3 regions of the Streptomyces sp. NPDC002680 genome follow, and region 1 is predicted to be linked to each of the others. Evidence: riboswitches for the same ligand, from Rfam matches in the RefSeq annotation. Region 1 holds a riboswitch; each other region holds the start of a gene.
The links. A riboswitch is a leader RNA that binds a small molecule or an ion and turns the genes downstream of it on or off. The one in region 1 is predicted to bind S-adenosylmethionine.
Positions count from the first base shown of each region.

Region 2: it holds a riboswitch for S-adenosylmethionine, as region 1 does, so the genes downstream of both, ACFYXF_RS16200 (aminotransferase class V-fold PLP-dependent enzyme) here and thrC (threonine synthase) in region 1, are expected to answer to the same signal.
Region 3: it holds a riboswitch for S-adenosylmethionine, as region 1 does, so the genes downstream of both, ACFYXF_RS18385 (putative leader peptide) here and thrC (threonine synthase) in region 1, are expected to answer to the same signal.

Region 1 is NZ_JBIAQP010000008.1:156,936-162,825, reverse strand. Features, by position in the region: gene groL (chaperonin GroEL) at 1-634, opposite strand, end outside; gene ACFYXF_RS22050 (cold-shock protein) at 968-1,174, opposite strand; gene ACFYXF_RS22045 (MoaD/ThiS family protein) at 1,629-1,904, opposite strand; gene thrC (threonine synthase) at 2,003-3,319, opposite strand; SAM riboswitch class I at 3,337-3,483, opposite strand; gene ACFYXF_RS22035 (glucosyl-3-phosphoglycerate synthase) at 3,644-4,588, shown strand; gene ACFYXF_RS22030 (trehalose-6-phosphate synthase) at 4,688-5,890, shown strand, end outside.
Region 2 is NZ_JBIAQP010000005.1:319,294-325,183, forward strand. Features, by position in the region: gene ACFYXF_RS16180 (NYN domain-containing protein) at 1-658, opposite strand, end outside; gene ACFYXF_RS16185 (hypothetical protein) at 699-938, opposite strand; gene ACFYXF_RS16190 (rhomboid family intramembrane serine protease) at 1,098-1,862, shown strand; gene ACFYXF_RS16195 (Lrp/AsnC family transcriptional regulator) at 1,859-2,140, shown strand; gene ACFYXF_RS16200 (aminotransferase class V-fold PLP-dependent enzyme) at 2,223-3,584, opposite strand; SAM riboswitch class IV at 3,751-3,868, opposite strand; gene trpD (anthranilate phosphoribosyltransferase) at 3,944-5,008, opposite strand; gene ACFYXF_RS16210 (cytochrome bc complex cytochrome b subunit) at 5,151-5,890, opposite strand, start outside.
Region 3 is NZ_JBIAQP010000006.1:297,507-303,396, reverse strand. Features, by position in the region: gene ACFYXF_RS18395 (ABC transporter permease) at 1-417, opposite strand, end outside; gene ACFYXF_RS18390 (ABC transporter substrate-binding protein) at 421-2,040, opposite strand; gene ACFYXF_RS18385 (putative leader peptide) at 2,253-2,369, opposite strand; SAM riboswitch class IV at 2,404-2,517, opposite strand; gene ACFYXF_RS18380 (AAA family ATPase) at 2,796-5,660, shown strand; gene ACFYXF_RS18375 (protease pro-enzyme activation domain-containing protein) at 5,784-5,890, shown strand, end outside.

The DNA.
Region 1 (5,890 bases):
ACGCCTCCATGCGCTCCATGTCGGTCGCGAAGTACGCCGAGATGTAGCCCTTGTCGAAGCGCATGCCCTCGGTGAGTTCCAGCTCCAGACCGAAGGTCTGGGACTCCTCGACGGTGATGACGCCTTCCTTGCCGACCTTGTCCATCGCCTCGGCGATGAGCTCGCCGATCTGCGTGTCGGCGGCGGAGATGGAGGCGGTCGAAGCGATCTGCTCCTTGGTCTCGACCTCCTTGGCCTGGTCGAGCAGCGCACCGGAGACGGCCTCGACGGCCTTCTCGATACCGCGCTTCAGGGCCATCGGGTTCGCACCCGCGGCCACGTTGCGCAGACCTTCCTTGACCAGCGCCTGGGCCAGGACGGTCGCGGTCGTCGTGCCGTCGCCGGCTACGTCGTCCGTCTTCTTCGCGACTTCCTTGACCAGCTCGGCGCCGATCTTCTCGTACGGGTCCTCAAGCTCGATCTCCTTGGCGATGGAAACACCATCGTTGGTGATCGTGGGGGCGCCCCACTTCTTCTCGAGGACGACGTTGCGGCCCTTGGGGCCAAGGGTGACCTTGACGGCGTCGGCGAGCTGGTTCATCCCGCGCTCGAGACCGCGCCGTGCCTCCTCGTCGAACGCGATGATCTTGGCCATGTGAAGTGGTCCTCCCGGACTGGGGTGGATTGCTCCGGACCGCGTTGGCGCCCGCGACGGACGGCCAGCCTGCCCCGATGGTTCCTTGCACCACCTGGCCTGCGGGCCTCACCGACCCGGTCCTTCGTTATCACTCTCACCTTCAGAGTGCTAACGCCAATGATTAGCACTCGCCCCTGTCGAGTGCAAGCGGCTCTCGAAGATCCGCAGGTGAACAGGGGGACGCCCAGGCACGCCGAAGGGCCCGTACCCCGTGAGGTCCCACGGGGTACGAGCCCTTCGAATCCTTCGATGAAGGAAGAAGAACGTCGCTGCGGTGCGCCGGCGCGTGCTTCAGCTGGTCGCCAGACGGACCATGTCCGCCTGCGGCCCCTTCTGGCCCTGCGAGATCTCGAAATCGACCCGCTGACCTTCCTCGAGGGTGCGGTAGCCGTCCATCTGAATCGCGCTGTAGTGGACGAAAACATCCGCACCACCGTCGACCGCGATGAAGCCGTACCCCTTCTCCGCGTTGAACCACTTGACGGTGCCCTGAGCCATGCCTAACTCCCCTATTACTGGCCCTTGCACGGATCCGCACTTCGCGGATCCGGGTCAGACCTCACCCCCCAACCGGTGGGGGTGTGCGCCGGAACGCGTCGACCGCGGCCGAATGTATCTGTCCAACTGCCCTCTGCAACAGGTCAATCGGACGAGAAATCCGGGCACACCAGGTCATGGAATATGCGGAGAATTCACGCGAATTCAGGGCAAGTCGGGCCCCACAAAGGGAGCAAAAAACGCAAAAGGCCTGCACACTTTGGCTACTTCTCAATGGGTGCGCGGCAGGAATTAACACTCGTGCGGCAAGCGAAGTGGTGGGGCTTCCCCAACTGTACCCCGCTCAACCATACAGAATTGCCCCCTCCGCTTCTCTCACGGAGGGGGCAATTCGATGAACTCTCGGTAATCAAAGTTACCGACGGTTACTACTGACGGGTATCAAGCGGTTTGATCAGCCGCCCGCGACAGCGGGAATGATCGACACACCCGCACCGTCCGGCGTCACCGTCTCCAGCCCCTGCTCGAACCGGACGTCGTCGTCATTGACGTACACATTGACGAACCGCCGCAGCTTGCCCTGATCATCGAGCACCCGGGCGGCGATCCCCGTGTGCTTCTCCTCCAGATCGGCGATGACCTCGGCAAGGGTCCCGCCTTCGGCCGTCACCTCGGCCTGGCCTCCGGTGTACGTGCGCAGGATGGTGGGGATGCGGACGCTAACGCTCATGACTTTCAACCTCCGGTCAGTGGGGCGCCCTGAAGGGGCGCGGGGAACTGCGCGACCAGCCCCCACAGGCCCGCAGACGAACAACGACCTCTTACCTCTTAAGAAGCAAGCCCAGCTTCCCGGAACGACTCAAGACTGGGCCGAATCGTCGCGGTGAGCCCGGTGTCGGCCACAGCGTCCAACGTCTTGAGCCCGTCCCCGGTGTTGAGCACGACGGTCGTGAGGGTCGGGTCCAGCAACCCATTCTCGATCAGCTTCTTCGCCACACCCACAGTCACCCCACCGGCGGTCTCCGCGAAGATCCCCTCGGTCCGCGCAAGCAACCGAATCGCGTCGACGACCTGCTCGTCATTGACGTCCTCGACAGCCCCACCGGTCCGCCGCGCGATATCCAGCACGTACGGCCCGTCCGCGGGATTCCCGATCGCAAGCGACTTCGCGATCGTGTTGGGCTTCTGCGGCCGTACGACGTCATGCCCCGCCTTGTACGCCACGGACACCGGCGAGCACCCCTCCGCCTGCGCCCCGAAGATCTTGTACGGCCTGTCCTCGACGAGCCCGAGCTTGATCAGCTCCTGGAGCCCCTTGTCGATCTTCGTGAGCTGCGACCCGGAGGCGATCGGGATCACCAGCTGGTCGGGCAGCCGCCAGCCGAGCTGCTCGCAGATCTCGTACGCCAGGGTCTTGCTGCCCTCCGCGTAGTACGGGCGCAGGTTGACGTTGACGAAGCCCCAGCCCTCGCCGGCCGGGTCGCCGATCAGCTCGGAGCAGAAGCGGTTCACGTCGTCGTAGTTGCCCTCGATGCCGACCAGCTCACCGCCGTACACCGCGGCCATGACGACCTTGCCCTGCTCCAGGTCGTGCGGGATGAACACGCAGGAGCGGAAGCCGGCGCGGGCGGCGGCGGCGCCGACGGCGCCGGCCAGGTTGCCCGTGGAGGAGCAGGAGAGGGTGGTGAAGCCGAAGACGCGGGCGGCCTCGATGGCCTGGGCGACGACCCGGTCCTTGAAGGAGTGCGTCGGGTTGCCGGAGTCGTCCTTCACGAACAGCTTGCCGGCGTCGACGCCCAGCTCGCGGGCCAGGTTGTCGGCCTGGACGAGCTTGGTCCAGCCGGGGTTGATGTTGGGCTTGGTCGCCACGTCCGCGGGGACGGGCAGCAGCGGCGCGTAGCGCCAGATGTTCGCGGGTCCCGCTTCGATGCGCTTACGGAGCTCTTCGGTGTCGGCCACCGAATGGACGGCGAAGTCGTAGGCGATCTCCAGCGGGCCGAAACACTCCTCGCAGGCGAACACCGGACCGAGCGGGACACGGTGGCCGCATTCGCGGCAGGAGAGCGCGGCGGCGGGACCGAGATCGACGGGGGCGCCGGAGGCAGAAGTCGTGGTGCTGGTGCTCGCTACAGTTTGCGCAGCCATGGAGGGGAGGCCCTTTCTCCTCATCTTCCTCATGGCGCATCTCGCCATGAGACGGATTTGGCACCTTCCCGAGCCGGCAGCCTCGCGCATGACATGCGACAAGACCGGCTGGAGGGTTGCCGGGGCTTCATCGGGCCGTATCCCTCTGCCCCTCTGGATGAGCGGTATGAAGTTGTGAGGTTGTGAACACCGACGACCTCGGACATGCGATGGTCATCCGCGTTGTTCAAGACTGTAACCGAAGGCTTGGATGGTGGTGGGAGCCGTCCGAACCGCGAGATGCGAATCACGCGCTTCCCATGAGAACGCAAGGGAGAGCCGCACGTGCTGGAGAACGTCGAGCGCTGGCTGAGCACGCGCTCCTGGTCCGTTGGTGACCGCCCGCTCAAGAAGCTGATCGCCGCGAAGCGTTCCTCGAACGCCACGGTGAGTGTCGTCCTGCCCGCGCTCAACGAGGAGGCGACGGTCGGCGAGATCGTCGCCGTCATCCGCCGGGACCTGATGCTGAAGGTCCCCCTCGTCGACGAGATCGTCGTCATCGACTCGGGCTCGACCGACCGCACCTCCGAGGTGGCCGCCGCGGCGGGCGCCCGGGTCGTCCACCGCGACGACATCCTGCCGCGCATCCCGGCGGTACCGGGCAAGGGCGAGGTCCTGTGGCGCTCGCTCCTGGTCACCAGCGGGGACATCATCTGCTTCATCGACGCGGACCTGAAGGAGTTCTCGTCGGACTTCGTCTCCGGGATCGTGGGCCCGCTGCTCACCGACCCCGGCGTGGACCTCGTCAAGGCGATGTACGACCGCCCGCTCGGCCAGGCCGCCGGTCAGGGCGGTCGCGTGACCGAACTCATGGCCCGCCCCCTCCTGAACATGCACTGGCCGCAGCTGGCCGGTTTCGTCCAGCCGCTCGGCGGTGAGTACGCGGCCCGCCGCTCGCTCCTCGAACAGCTCCCGTTCCCCGTCGGGTACGGCGTGGAGCTGGGCATGCTGATCGACGCCCTGCACCTGGTCGGCCTGGACGCGCTGGCCCAGGTCGACGTGGGCGTGCGCAAGCACCGCCACCAGGACGGACAGGCCCTGGGCCGGATGTCCGCCGCGATCTACCGCACGGCCCAGCTCCGGCTGGCCCGGGGCCACCTCATCCGCCCCTCCCTCACCCAGTTCGAACGCGGGGAGGACGGTTTCGAGCCGCGTACGTACTCGGTGGACACGGAGGAACGCCCGCCGATGGCGGACATCGCGGAGTACGCGCGAAGGAAGGTCGCGTAGGCCGGCACAGGCCCCCTGGGGGCTTGAAGCGGGCTTGTATACGGCTGAGGCGTACGTGTGTACGTTTGATTGTTTCCGGGCCGGGCTAGGTTGAGGCGTATGGCTTCAACGCAGGGTGTGCACGATGGCTACCGGGTGCTGGTCGCGTCCAACCGCGGCCCGGTCACGTACGAGGTCCGCGAGGACGGCTCGCTGCACGCCAGGCGCGGTGGCGGCGGGCTGGTCTCCGGGCTCTCGGCGATCGGCCCGGACGCGGGCGCCCTGTGGGTCTGCTCGGCCCTCGGCGACGGCGACCGCGAGGCGGTACGGCGCGGAGAGGGCGAGCCGGGCGTACGGATGCTCGCGATCCCGGCCGACGTGCACGCGGACGCGTACAACGGCATCGCCAACTCGGTGCTCTGGTTCGTGAACCACATGCTGTACCAGACCCCGCTGGAGCCAGTCTTCGACGCGGAGTTCCGGCGCCAGTGGGCGTCGTACGAGGCCTACAACCGCGCGTTCGCGGAAGCCCTGGCGAAGGAGGCGGCCGAGGGCGCGTCGGTGGTGGTCCAGGACTACCACCTGTGCCTGGTCCCCGGCATGCTGCGCGCCCTCCGCCCGGACCTCCGCATCGGCCACTTCTCGCACACGCCGTGGGCACCGGCGGACTACTTCCGGATGCTGCCGTACGACATCTCCGAGCAGCTCCTGCGCGGCATGCTCGGCGCGGACCGCCTGGGCTTCCTCACCCAACGCTGGGCCGACGCGTTCACCGCCTGCTGCACGGACCTGGTCGGCGGCCTCGGCGACACCCGGATCGGGGTGCACGGCCTGGGCGCGGACGCGGACTTCCTGCGCCGACGCGCACACGAGCCGGACGTGGCGGACCGAATGGCTGCGCTGCGCGAGGAAATCGGCGGGACTGACGGATCCCGGAAGACCATCGTCCGGGTCGACCGTACCGAGCTGTCGAAGAACATCGTGCGGGGCCTGCTGGCGTACCGGCAGCTGCTGGAGGACAGCCCGGAGTGGCGAGAACGGGTCGTGCACGTGGCGTTCGCGTACCCGTCGCGCCAGGACCTGGCGGTCTACCGCGACTACACGGCGGAGGTGCAGCGGGTCGCGGACGACATCAACGCGACGTACGGCACCCCGACCTGGACCCCGGTGGTCCTCCACGTGAAGGACGACTTCGCCCGCTCCCTGGCGGCCTACCGCCTGGCGGACGTGGCCCTGGTCAACCCCATCCGCGACGGCATGAACCTGGTCGCCAAGGAGATCCCGGTGGTCTCCGACGAGGGGTGCGTGCTGGTGCTGTCGCGG
Region 2 (5,890 bases), on a different contig from region 1:
GGGCGTGCTCCTCGGTCCGTACGGCGTCGATCTCGGCGTGCACCTTGCGCAAGGCGGCCTCGCCACGCTTGACGTCACTGAGGGCGGCGCGCAGCTTGCGGTGAAGCGATTCGGCTTCCTTCTTGGCCGACTCCAGCTCCGTGCGCAGCCGCTCGGTCTCGGTACGGGTGAGGTCGCGGGCGGCGCCCAGTTCCTCGCGCAGCCGCTCCAGCTCGGCCCGGCTCTCCTCGTCGGCGCGCTCGGCGTCGGCCCGCTGCGCCTCCTCACCGGCCGCGGCGACGAGCTTCACCCAGCCCGTGGGCCGCAGCACATAGGCCGCGGCGGCCACGTCCAGTGGATCGGCGGCCGGCGGCGGCGACCCCGCGTCGAGAGCGCCCGCCAGCTCGGCCTGCGCCTCCCGCAGCTTCTCCCCGATGCGCTGCCGGAACAACGTGTCGGTCTCCAAGGCGGCAGCCATGGCATTGCCGGCGAACTTGGCCCGCCGATTGGGTGCGAACCGCGCGTACTGCCGCAACTGGGCGGGCAGTTCGGCCACGGTCAGCCCGCCGAAACCATCGGACACGATCTGTACGACGCGCCTGCGCACGCCGTCGGGCAGCGGGCGGTCGAGCACCTCGGCGGCGCCGTCGCCCGGCCCCCCGCCTGTGGTCTCCACCATCCGTCACCCCAGCCCATTCCTGTGCGGGGCCCGCTCCCTGTCAGGAGCCGGCGCCCGGCCTGTCCACGAGTTCCACCTGATCCACGGCGTTGCACCAGCGGCAGCGCACCGACTCGATGGTCTCACTGACCACCTCGCGCTCCTCCACGTTCGGCGCCCCGGCGAGGTCCAGGTGCACGTACTCCACCACCTTGGAGGAGCGGGTCACGTCGAAACGCGTGAGGTTGCCGCACAGGGCACAGCGCCACCGGGTCGTCTCGGTCGGCAGAGGAACCGTCATCGTGGATATGTTCGCTTTCCTTCTAGTGTCCGTGCTGCGCCAGATTCCCTGGAGCGTGTGGCTCGTAACCCTAAGGCCTGGTGGGTACCCACCGCCCGTCCGTCCACAGCGGCGAGGCGGTCTGCACTGTTCGGTCCCGTTACGTCATGCTCTGTAGCCATGATCGGCAAGTTCGAAAAGTGGCGTACGGCGGCCCCCGGACCGGTCCACAGGTCGATCCACAGGTCGATTCGCGTCCAGTCGGCGCCGGTGACGTACGGCCTGATCGCCGTGTGCTGCCTTCTGTTCGTCATCGGCCCCGCCTCGGGCCTCAACCCCGGCTACGGCACCGGGGACGCCCTGCTCGCCGCCCAGCGCGCCTACTTCCGCCGCTGGGGCGTGGTCCCCGCCGACCTCTTCGCGGGCGCCCCGCGCGCCACGCTCACCCCGGCGACGGCGCTCTTCGTGCACGGCAGCTGGGTCCACCTGCTGGGCAACATGCTCTTCCTCTACGTCTTCGGCGCGATGACCGAGGAACGCCTCGGCCACCTGGAGTTCGCCCTCTTCTACCTGGGCTGCGGCTACCTCGCCCTGCTCGGCTACGCCGCCGCCAACGCCGGCTCGCAGCAGACGCTGGTGGGGGCGTCCGGTGCGATCTCGGCGATCCTGGGCGCGTTCCTGTACCTGTTCCCAGGCGCCCGCGTCACAAGCCTCTTCCCGTTCCTCTTCTTCCTCCCCCTGCGCTTCCCGGCCTGGCTGACCCTCCCCTTCTGGGCGACCCTCCAGTGGGTGGCGGCGGGGAGGGCGTCGTCGGGCCCCGGGGTGGCGTACTTGGCGCACGTCGTGGGCTTCGGCCTGGGCTTCGCGTACGCGTGGGTGCGATACGGCGGTGCGACTAAAGTGAGGGCCCCAGTGAAGGCGCCCGAGGGAGAGAACCAGCCGTGATCACCGCGATCGTGCTCATCAAGACCAGCGTGGACCGGATCCCCGAGATCGCGGAGAGGATCGCCGCGCTGGAAAGCGTGAGCGAGGTCTTCTCCGTCACCGGCACGTACGACTTGATCGCGATGGTCCGAGTCAAGGCCCACGAGGACCTGGCGGAGATCATCCCGGGCAGCATCAGCAAGATCCCGGGCGTGGAGGCGACGGACACCCACGTGGCGTTCCGGACCTACTCCCAGCACGACCTGGAGGCAGCGTTCGCGATCGGGCTCGATTCGTAGGGTTCATCGGCGGGTGCGGGTGCGCTGTGGCTTGTCGCGCAGTTCCCCGCGCCCCTAGGTTCGCTGCAGCCGGCCCGGATTGTCAGACCGCCGGAACGCACCGCCCGTCCTCGGTCCGGTACTGCCACCGAGCCCCGTCCCGCACAAGCTCCTTCACCGCACCCACGAACCGCTCGACATGCTCGTCCGGCGTACCCGCCCCGAAGCTCACGCGAATGGCGTTGAGCGACTTCTCGCCGGGAGCCGCCTCAGGCGCCCCACACTCCCCCTGAGTCTGCGGGTCACTCCCCAGCAGCGTCCGCACCAGCGGATGCGCGCAGAACAGCCCGTCCCGCACCCCGATCCCGTACTCCGCGGACAGCGCCGCCGCGAAGTGCGAGCTGTTCCACCCCTCGACGACGAACGAGATGACCCCGACCCGGGGCGCGTCGTCCCCGAACAGCGAGAGAACCCGGACCTCGGGCACCTCCGCCAGCCCCGCCCGCACGGTGTCGATCAGGTACTGCTCCCGGGCCACCAGCGAATCGAAGCCGGCCTCGGTGAGCGCCTTGCACGCAGCCGCGATCGAGTAGGCCCCGATCACGTTCGGCGACCCCGCCTCGTGCCGCGCCGCGCTGTCGTGCCACTCCACGTCCACTCCCCCGTCCGCACGCCGCGTGACCTTACGACTGGCGCCGCCCCCCGCGAGGTACGGATCGGCCGCCCGCAGCCAGTCGGCACGCCCGGCCAGGACACCGGAGCCGAAGGGCGCGTACAGCTTGTGCCCGGAGAAGGCGACCCAGTCGACGTCCAGGTCCTGGACGGAGACGGGGTGGTGCGGGGCGAGCTGGGCGGCGTCCAGGACGATCCGGGCACCGTGCGCGTGGGCGGCGGCGGCCAGCTCCCGTACGGGCCACAGCTCACCGGTGACGTTGGACGCGCCGGTGACGCAGACGAGGGCCGGGCCGTGAGGGTCGCGGGCGGCGAGGGCCTCCTCCAGCGTGGCCACGGCCTGCTGCGGGGTACGCGGGGCGTTGAGGTAGGTGACCTGGGCGTCCTTCCAGGGCAGCAACGAGGCGTGGTGCTCGGTCTCGAAGACGAAGACCTGGCACCCGGCGGGGAGCGCGGCGGCGAGCAGGTTGAGGGAGTCGGTGGTGGACCGGGTGAAGATCAGCTGGTCGTCGGCCCGGCAGTCCAGGAACTCCGTGACCGTCCGGCGGGCGTTCTCGAAGAGGTCCGTCGACAGCTGGGAGAGATAGCCGGCGCCCCGGTGCACGCTGCCGTAGTAGGGCGCGTACGCCGCCACGTCGTCCCAGACCCGCTGGAGCGCGGGCGCGCTGGCCGCGTAGTCGAGCGCCGCGTAGGTGACCTCGCCACCGGTGACGAGCGGGACGGTGACATCTCGGCCGAGAACGGGCAGAGGCGAACAAACCGTCTGGGCGGCGGCAACGGTGGAGACAGACATGGCGAACTCCCGTGAGAGACAAGAGGAATCACCGCGCGAGCGCATACGGCTCAAGCACGGGAAGGAAGGAAAAAAGGGTGCGCGGAGGCGGGGCTCGGCAGCCCTATCGCATTCGCTTGCTCACGGAAGACTCCCTCGAACGACCAGGACCCCTGGTGTCGAGAGGGGCCCGCGCTTGCCGTAAGCCTTGCTGCTTACGGCCTGGTCTTCATCCCGGGGCACCCCGCCACGGACGGAGGGTTGCCGGACAGTCGGCCGGGGCCTCATGACTGTCACTCATGACCTGGTGCAGAAAATACGTGAAGTGATCGACGCCCCGCAACCCGTGTCCGGATCGCGGGACGCCCATCGGCACGGAATTACTTGTTGGTGGCCGCCACCCAGCGCTCCAGCGTCCGCTTGGCCGCACCCGAGTCGATCGACTCCGCAGCCCTCTCCATACCGGCCCGGAGCTGCTCGGCGAGCGGTCCCCCGGTCGGATCCAACGCCACGAGCGCCGCCGCCGAGTTCAGCAGTACGGCATCACGTACAGGCCCGGTCTCACCGTCGAGGAGACGGCGGGCCACCTCCGCGTTGTGCGCCGGGTCGCCGCCGCGCAGCGCCTCCACCGGCACCAGTTCGAGTCCGGCGTCGCGCGGGTCGAAGGTCTCCTCGGTGACCTTGCCGTCCCGGACGATCCAGACGTGGGAGGTGGCCGTGGTCGTCAGTTCGTCGAGGCCGTCGTCACCGCGGAAGACCAGGGAGGAGTTGCCGCGTTCGGCGAAGACACCGGCGACGATCGGTGCCATCAACGGGTCGGCGACGCCCACCGCCTGGGCCTTCACCTTCGCCGGGTTGGTCAGCGGACCGAGGGCGTTGAACACCGTACGGATGCCCAACTGGCCGCGGGCGGCGCCCGCGTGACGCAGCGCCGGGTGGAACTTGATGGCGAAGCAGAAGGTGATGCCGGCCTCCTCGGCCACCTCGGCGACCCGCTGCGGGGTCAGATCGAGGTTGACGCCGAGCTTGGCCAGGACGTCCGAGGAGCCCGACGCCGACGAGGCCGCCCGGTTGCCGTGCTTGACGACCTTGGCGCCGGTGCCGGCCACGACGAGCGAGGACATCGTGGAGATGTTCACCGTCTTCGCGCCGTCGCCGCCCGTGCCGACGATGTCGACGGTCCGCCCGGACACCTCGATGACGTTCGCGTGCTCGTACATCGCCCGGACCAGGCCGGTGATCTCCTCCACCGTCTCGCCCTTGGCGCGCAGCGCCACCACGAACCCGGCGATCTGCGCGTCGGTCGCCTCGCCCCGCATGATCTGGTCCATCGCCCAGGCCGTGGCGTCGGCGCTCTGGTCCCGGCCGTACAGCAGGGCGTTCAGCACCTCGGGCCAGGAACGGCCCGCCGCGGTGTCGCCTCCTGCGGGGGTCACAGCGCTCATAAGGCCGCTCCAGGGTGTCGTACGAGAGGGGAACTCTCGACAGTCAGAAAGTGTGCTCCCACCCTATCCAGCCAGGGGCACGGCAAAGGGCCCCGTCCGGTGATCGGACGGGGCCCTTCGACTGTGTGGCGAAGCGAGGGGATCAGTGGTGGCCGTGGCCGCTCGTGATCTCCTTGTACTCATCGGCGGTCGGCTTGGCGATCTGGCCGTCCTCGCCGTAGTACGACTTGCTGAGCTTGGCCCGCAGCTTCTCCGGGCCCTTCACCTTGCGCTCGACACCGTTCTCGTCGACCGTCGCGCCGATCGCGGCCGGCTCGTACTGCTCGTGAGCCGTGAGCGTGTGCAGGGCCTCCTGGCTGAGCGGCTCGTGCACCTCGATGAACTCACCGTGCGGCAGGCGCTTGATGATGCCCGACTCGCGGCCGTGCAGCACCTTGTCCTTGTCGCGGCGCTGGAGGCCGAGGCAGATCCGCTTGGTGGCGATGAACGCGAGGACCGGGGCGACGAAGAACGCGATGCGGACGAACCAGGTGATCGCGTTGATCGACAGGTGGAAGTGGGTGGCCCAGAGGTCGTTCCCACCACCGATCAGCAGCACCATGTACCAGGTGATCCACGCGACACCGAAGGCCGTACGGGTCGGCGCGTTGCGCGGGCGGTCCAGGATGTGGTGCTCGCTCTTGTCGCCGGTGACCCAGGACTCGATGAACGGGTAGACCGCGATCGCGACCAGGACCAGCGGGAAGATGATCAGCGGGATGAACACACCCAGGACGAGTGTGTGACCCCAGGCGTTGATCTCCCAGCCCGGCATGACACGGATCAGGCCCTCGGAGAAGCCCATGTACCAGTCGGGCTGCGCGCCGGTGGACACCTGGTCCG
Region 3 (5,890 bases), on a different contig from region 1:
CGACAGCAGGAGCTGCCGCAGCCACCGCTGCGAGGTGTACGTCGCCGCCACCGCGAGCCCGCCGCCGAGCAGCACCGCCAACAGCAGTGCGGCACCGGTCAGTTGAAGCGTCTGCGGCAGTGCGTCGGCCAGCGTGGAGGTCACCGGGCGGCCCGTGGAGACCGTGTCGCCGAAGTCCCCGCGCACCGCCCGCCCGAGATAGTCGGCGTACTGCGCCAGCACCGGCTTGTCGAAGCCGTACTGGTGCCGCAGCGCCGCGAGCCGGGCCGGGTCGACGTCCCCCGAGTCCATCCCGGCGCCGGCCATCGCGGTGACCGGGTCACCGGGCAGGAAGTTCAGCACCAGGAACGACACCGTGTACGCCGCCCACAGCACCCCGACCGCCTGCGCCAGCCGCTTGATCACATACCGCCGCACGAGTCAGCCGATCCAGGTGTCGTGCAGCTGGATACGGCTGCCCGAGTCGAAGGCGAGACCGTGCACCTTCTTGGACAGGCCCAGCTGGGTCTGGAGCTCCACCACCGGCACGTTGTACGCGTTCTCCACGATCGACTTCTGTGCCTCGGCGACGAGTTGCTCGCGCTTGGCGCTGTCCGTGGTCGCGGCCTGCCCGGCCAGCGTCGTGTCCAGCGAACTGGCCGGCAGACGGTAGAAGTTGGCCAGCTTGCTGGAGAAGGAGCTGCGCAGGATGTCGGGGTCGGCGCGGGTCACGTTGCTCCACACCAGGTCGAAGTCACCACCCTGGAGCGTGGTGGCGAACTGGCTGACCTGGCCCTGCTTGAGCACCACGTCGATCCCGACGTCCTTCAGCTGCTGCTGGACCAGTTCCAGCGCGGGCTGGTTGGTGGCGGCGTTGGGGAACCAGGCGATGGTCAGGCTCAGCTTCTTGCCGTCCTTGGCGCGGATGCCGTCGCCGCCCGCCTTCCAACCGGCCTCGTCGAGCAGGGACTTGGCCTTGGCCGTGTCGAGGGCGAGGTCGGCGGAGAGGTCCGTGTAGTCGGGCGTCGTGTGCGCCAGGACGCTGGTCGCCGGCTGGGTGCCGGTCGGGAACACGGTGTCGGCTATCTGCTTGCGGTCGACGGCGGCCGAGATCGCCTGACGCACCTTGGCGTCCTTGAACACGGGCCGGGAGTTGTTGACCCCCAGGCCGAACACCACACCGGGGTTGGCCCGGCGCAGCAGCGTGACCTGACCGCCGCCCAGCGCCGCCTCGTTGGCCTTGCCGACGCTGCTGATCGCGTCCACCTGCCCGGACTGGAGACTGCCGGCCCGCACCCCCGCCTCGGGCACGACCTTGAACACCAGCTTGTCCAGATAGGCCTCGCCCTTCTTGGACCACAGCGCGGAGCCCCAGTCGTACCCGGTGCGCTTGACCAGGGTGATCGACTGGTTCTGCACATACTGCTTCAGCACGAACGGCCCGGACCCGATCGCGCCCTCGCTGCACTTCTGCTGCGGGGACTTCTTCACGCTCGCCGACGACTCGATGCCCAGCGAGTGGGTCGAAGTCGCCTGCAGGAACTGCGCGTTGGGCTCCTTGAAGGTCACCTTCACGGTGAGCGGGTCCACCACGGTGGTGCTCTCGACGCTGCTCAGATAACCCTGGGGGAGGCTCCCCAGCGCGCCGAGCTTCGGCACCGCGTCGAAGTTGTCCTTGACGACCTGCGCGGTCAGCTTCGACCCGTCGCTGAAGGTGACGCCCGACCGCAGATGGAACGTGAACTGCGTCGCGTCGGCGTTGATGTCCCAGCTCTTGGCGAGCCACGGCACGATCTTGCCGGTCTCGGGGTCCTGGTCGGTCAGGGAGTCCACGGTCTGGCGTACCGAGTAGATGCTCTCGTTGCTGCCGGACTGCTGCGGGTCCACGCAGCCCGCGTCGGAACTCACCGCGAAGGTCAGGGTGCCGCCGGACCTCGGTTTGCCGCTGCCGCCGGCGGAGTCGTCACCGCCCGACCCGCAGGCGGTCAGCAGAACACTGGTGGTCAGCAGGGCCGCCAAGGGCGCCCAACGGGAGAGTCTGAAATCCGGGAGTGCTGTCACGGAGGGTTTCTCCTACTCGTATCACCAGGCACGGGGTGTCATGGGAGGCACGGCCGCGCATGGGCGTGCGGCCCCGGCCGGATCGGCACCGGCCGCAGGGGAGCGCTGTACAGACAGGTGGTCAGGGGGAGGCGACACCGGGAGCGGTGGCATGGGAAAGCGCGAAGAGGCGTCGGCCGGTGACGGACGTCAACCGGCGCGGGCCGGGCTCGTCAGGGTCGACAGAGGCAGCTGGTCGAGCGCTTCAGATCGATGTGGCGTCGGCGCGAGAGCCGGGAGAACGGCGTGGCGTCGGCGAAGGAGGCGGGCAGGTCACCGCTGTGCCGCATACCGGTCCTCCCCGTCTCCGGCCCCGGTCACGGGGCCACGCGCTTGCGGGAGTCATCGGTGATCCCGCCGGGCTTTCACCTGGAGCACCCCACCGCGCGGGAGGGTTGCCGGTCAGCGAGCCAGGGCTTGACGCTGACACTCAATGCCGGACGCGATGCTACGGAGCGGTCTTGTCGTACGTCAATGGCGGAATGGGGCATCCAGGCCGAGAAGGCGGGGTTGTCTCACGTACCGGGACGCGTGGTGGACATCCACCACATCGACGTCGAGGGCGCCCCCTCGCCTTCGAGACTTTCAAGGGCCCCGGATCGTGCCCCACCCACCCCAGGTGCGACACGGACCTCATTGACAAGCCGAAACCGCCAAGGTTGTCATGGGCACATGATCCAGTGCCCCGCGACCAGCCGTACCCGGGCGAATCGCCCGTGACCGGTCGCCGCGAGCTGCTCGACGCCGCCCGAGCAGCGCTGACGGTCCGGCACGGAGTGCTCCTGCACGGCCCCGAGGGCATCGGGAAGTCCACGCTCGTGGCCGCCCTCATGGCGTCCCCGTCCGGAACAGTCCTGTACTGCTCGCCCGCTCCGGAGGACGTCCGGCTCCCGTTCGGCGGTCTCGTCGACCTGTTCGCCCGGGTGCCGGAGAGCTGCCTGGAGGCGCTGCGGCCCGAACCCGGGGCGGCACTGCGGGCGGCCCTGCTCCTCGACCGCGAACCGGCCGACGACCGGAGCCGTCTCACGGTGCGCGTCGCCGTCCTCGAAGTACTGCGCGCCCTCGCCGCCGCAGGCCCCGTACTCCTCGTCGTCGACGGTCTCCAGTGGCTCGACGAGCCGACCGCCGACGTGCTCGCCTTCGCCGTACGCCGTGTCCAGGGCCTCGGCATACGGATGGTGGCCGCCGAACGCGTCGCCGACGGCGAGCAGCCCGAACGGCTGCGCTGCTGCCCGCCGGACACCCTCGAACTCCCCGTACCGCCGCTCGACGACGACGAGACGGCCCACCTCGTGCGCACCGCCGTCGGCGCCGATCTGCCACCGGCCGTCCTGCGGGCGATCCAGGACACCGCCGCCGGAAACCCCTCGTACGCACGGGAGTTGGCGCGAGCCGCCCCGCGTGACCCCGGGCCCCTCGGCCGCCCGCTGCCCGTACCCCGAAGACTCCGCCTCCAACTCCTCGCCCCGACGCACTCGTTGCCGCAGCCCGCTCGCCACACCCTCCTCGTTACAAGCGCCGCCGACGACCCCACCCTCACCCTCCTGCGAGCCGCCGGTCTCCCCGACCCCGTCGCGGACCTCGCGGAGACCGAACGGCTCGGCATCGCGACGGCCGGCGCCGACGGCACCGTACGGTTCCGGCATCCACTGCTCCGGGCCGCCGTCTACGCCGACGCACCGGAGTACGGCCGCCGCGAGGCGCACGCCCTGCTGGCCCGCGCGGTCACCGAGCCCGTGGAGCGGGCCCGCCATCTCGCCCTCGCCCACCCGTACGAGGACGAGACCACCACCCGCGCGCTGATGTCCGCGGCCGAGGTCGTACGCCGCGACGGCACCCCCGACGCCGCCTTCGAGCTGGCCGGTCTCGCCGCCCTGCGCACTCCCGCCGACCACCCCGAGGACCGCGCCGACCGGCTGCTCGCCGCGGCCGAATACGCCTGTGACGGCGGCCTGTCGGAGGAGGCGGGCCACGCGGCCGGAACCGTGCTCGCGGGGTCGGGTTCCGCACGGCAGCGGGCGCGGGCCCGGGTGATCCTGCTGCGCAACGCAGGGCAGGCTCTGGAGGGCACCCGAGACCTGATCGAGGAGGGCCTGCGGGACGCGGCCGGCGATCCGCAGGCGGAGGCCTGGCTGCACTACTGGGCGGCTGTACGAGGGCTGCTGTGCGGGGAGTTGGCGGAGGCGGCCCGGCATGCCCGGCGCGCCGCCCGGCAGGCGGCCCTGGCCGGTGACACGGACACCGGGATCGGGGCGCTCGCCACCCTCGCCCGGGTGCTGTCCCTGGCCGGGGAGCCGGTCGCCGCCGACGCGGCCCTGGAGGAGGCGCTCGCGTCGGCGGGCGGCGCCGACGCAGGGCCTGACAGCTGGGGACTGATCCGGATGCGGGCGATCCTCGCCCTGGACTCCGACAAGGTCACCGAGGCGGGGGAGCGGGTCACCCGACTCCTCGCGGAGATCGGCGAGTTCGCCGGGGTCGAGGAGACCGTGGCGACCCTCGTCGCGCTGACCCGGATCCAGGTGCGCGCCGGACACTGCGAGGAGGCTCTGCGCACTGCCGCCCGCTGCTCGCGCACCCTGACCGGGACGGGCGTACAGACCGCCCCCGCGCTGTACGCGGCGGCCCTCGCCGCGACCGCCGGTGGCACCGCGGAGGAGGCCCGGCACCTCGCCGAACAGGCGGTACGGGCCTCCGAGGCGGACGGCGACCGGCTGTTCCTGCTGCGCGCGCTCGCGGTGCTCGGCCAGGCCCAGCTGCTCGACGGCGACCCACGGGGTGCCGCTGCCGCCGTCGAGACACTTCAACGCGTCAAGCAGCTGGGCGAGGCGATGTGCGCGGCCGACCCGCCGCTGCTGCACTGGTACGCGGACCTGGCCGAGGCTTTGGTCGTCCTGGGCGAGACGGACGCGGCCGGGGCCGTCCTCCACGATGCCCGTACCCGGGTGCCCCGCGATGCGCCCGGGAGCGTACTCGCGGCTCTGGAGCGGGCGGAGGGGCTGCGGGAGGCGGCGCTCGGCCGGGCGAAGGAGGGGGCGGTCCGGCTGCGTACCGCCGTGGACCGGCTGTGCCGACTCCCCTTGCCCGTCGAGCTGGTGCGCGCCCTGATCGCCCTCGGCACGGTCGAACGCCGTGCACGGCACCGGAGTTCGGCGCGCACGGTCCTCCGTGAGGCGGCGGAGACCGCGACCCGGATCGGCGCCGCTCCCCTCGCGGCACGCGCCCGGGTCGAGCTGGCGCGGCTGGACGCCGGGGACCGCAGCGGTGAGGCGGGCGGACCCGAACTCACCCCCACGGAGGCCCGGATCGCCGAACTCGTCGGCGGCGGGGCCACCAACAGGGAAGTCGCCGCACGGCTGTTCATCAGCGTCAAGACGGTCGAGGGCGCCCTCTCGCGGGTCTACCGCAAGCTCGGGGTCCGCTCGCGCACCGCGCTGGCCCACGCGATGGCGGTCGCCGTCCTCGCCTCCGGGGCCGCCGTGGGATACGGCGACGACGACCAAGCGGGGCCCGTGGCACAGGAAGTGACGGTGAGTCAGCCGGGGCGGCTGCGGGTGTCCCGCTCACTCGACACACGCCGTTGACGTGACATGTGCAGTTAACACGGAGAGCAAGGGTTCCCCCGCTTATGGGGGAGGGGCCGCCGTTCCTACGGTGAAGCCGTTCCGCTTCAGGGACAGCCACCCCCCACTCCTCGGAGGACGTCAGTGAAGTCACGTCTGAAACTGCTCGGCCTGGTCGCCGCACCGGTCCTGCTCGCCGCCGCCGTCCCCACCGCCTACGCCGCCAACATCGCCCAGCCGCACACGACCCG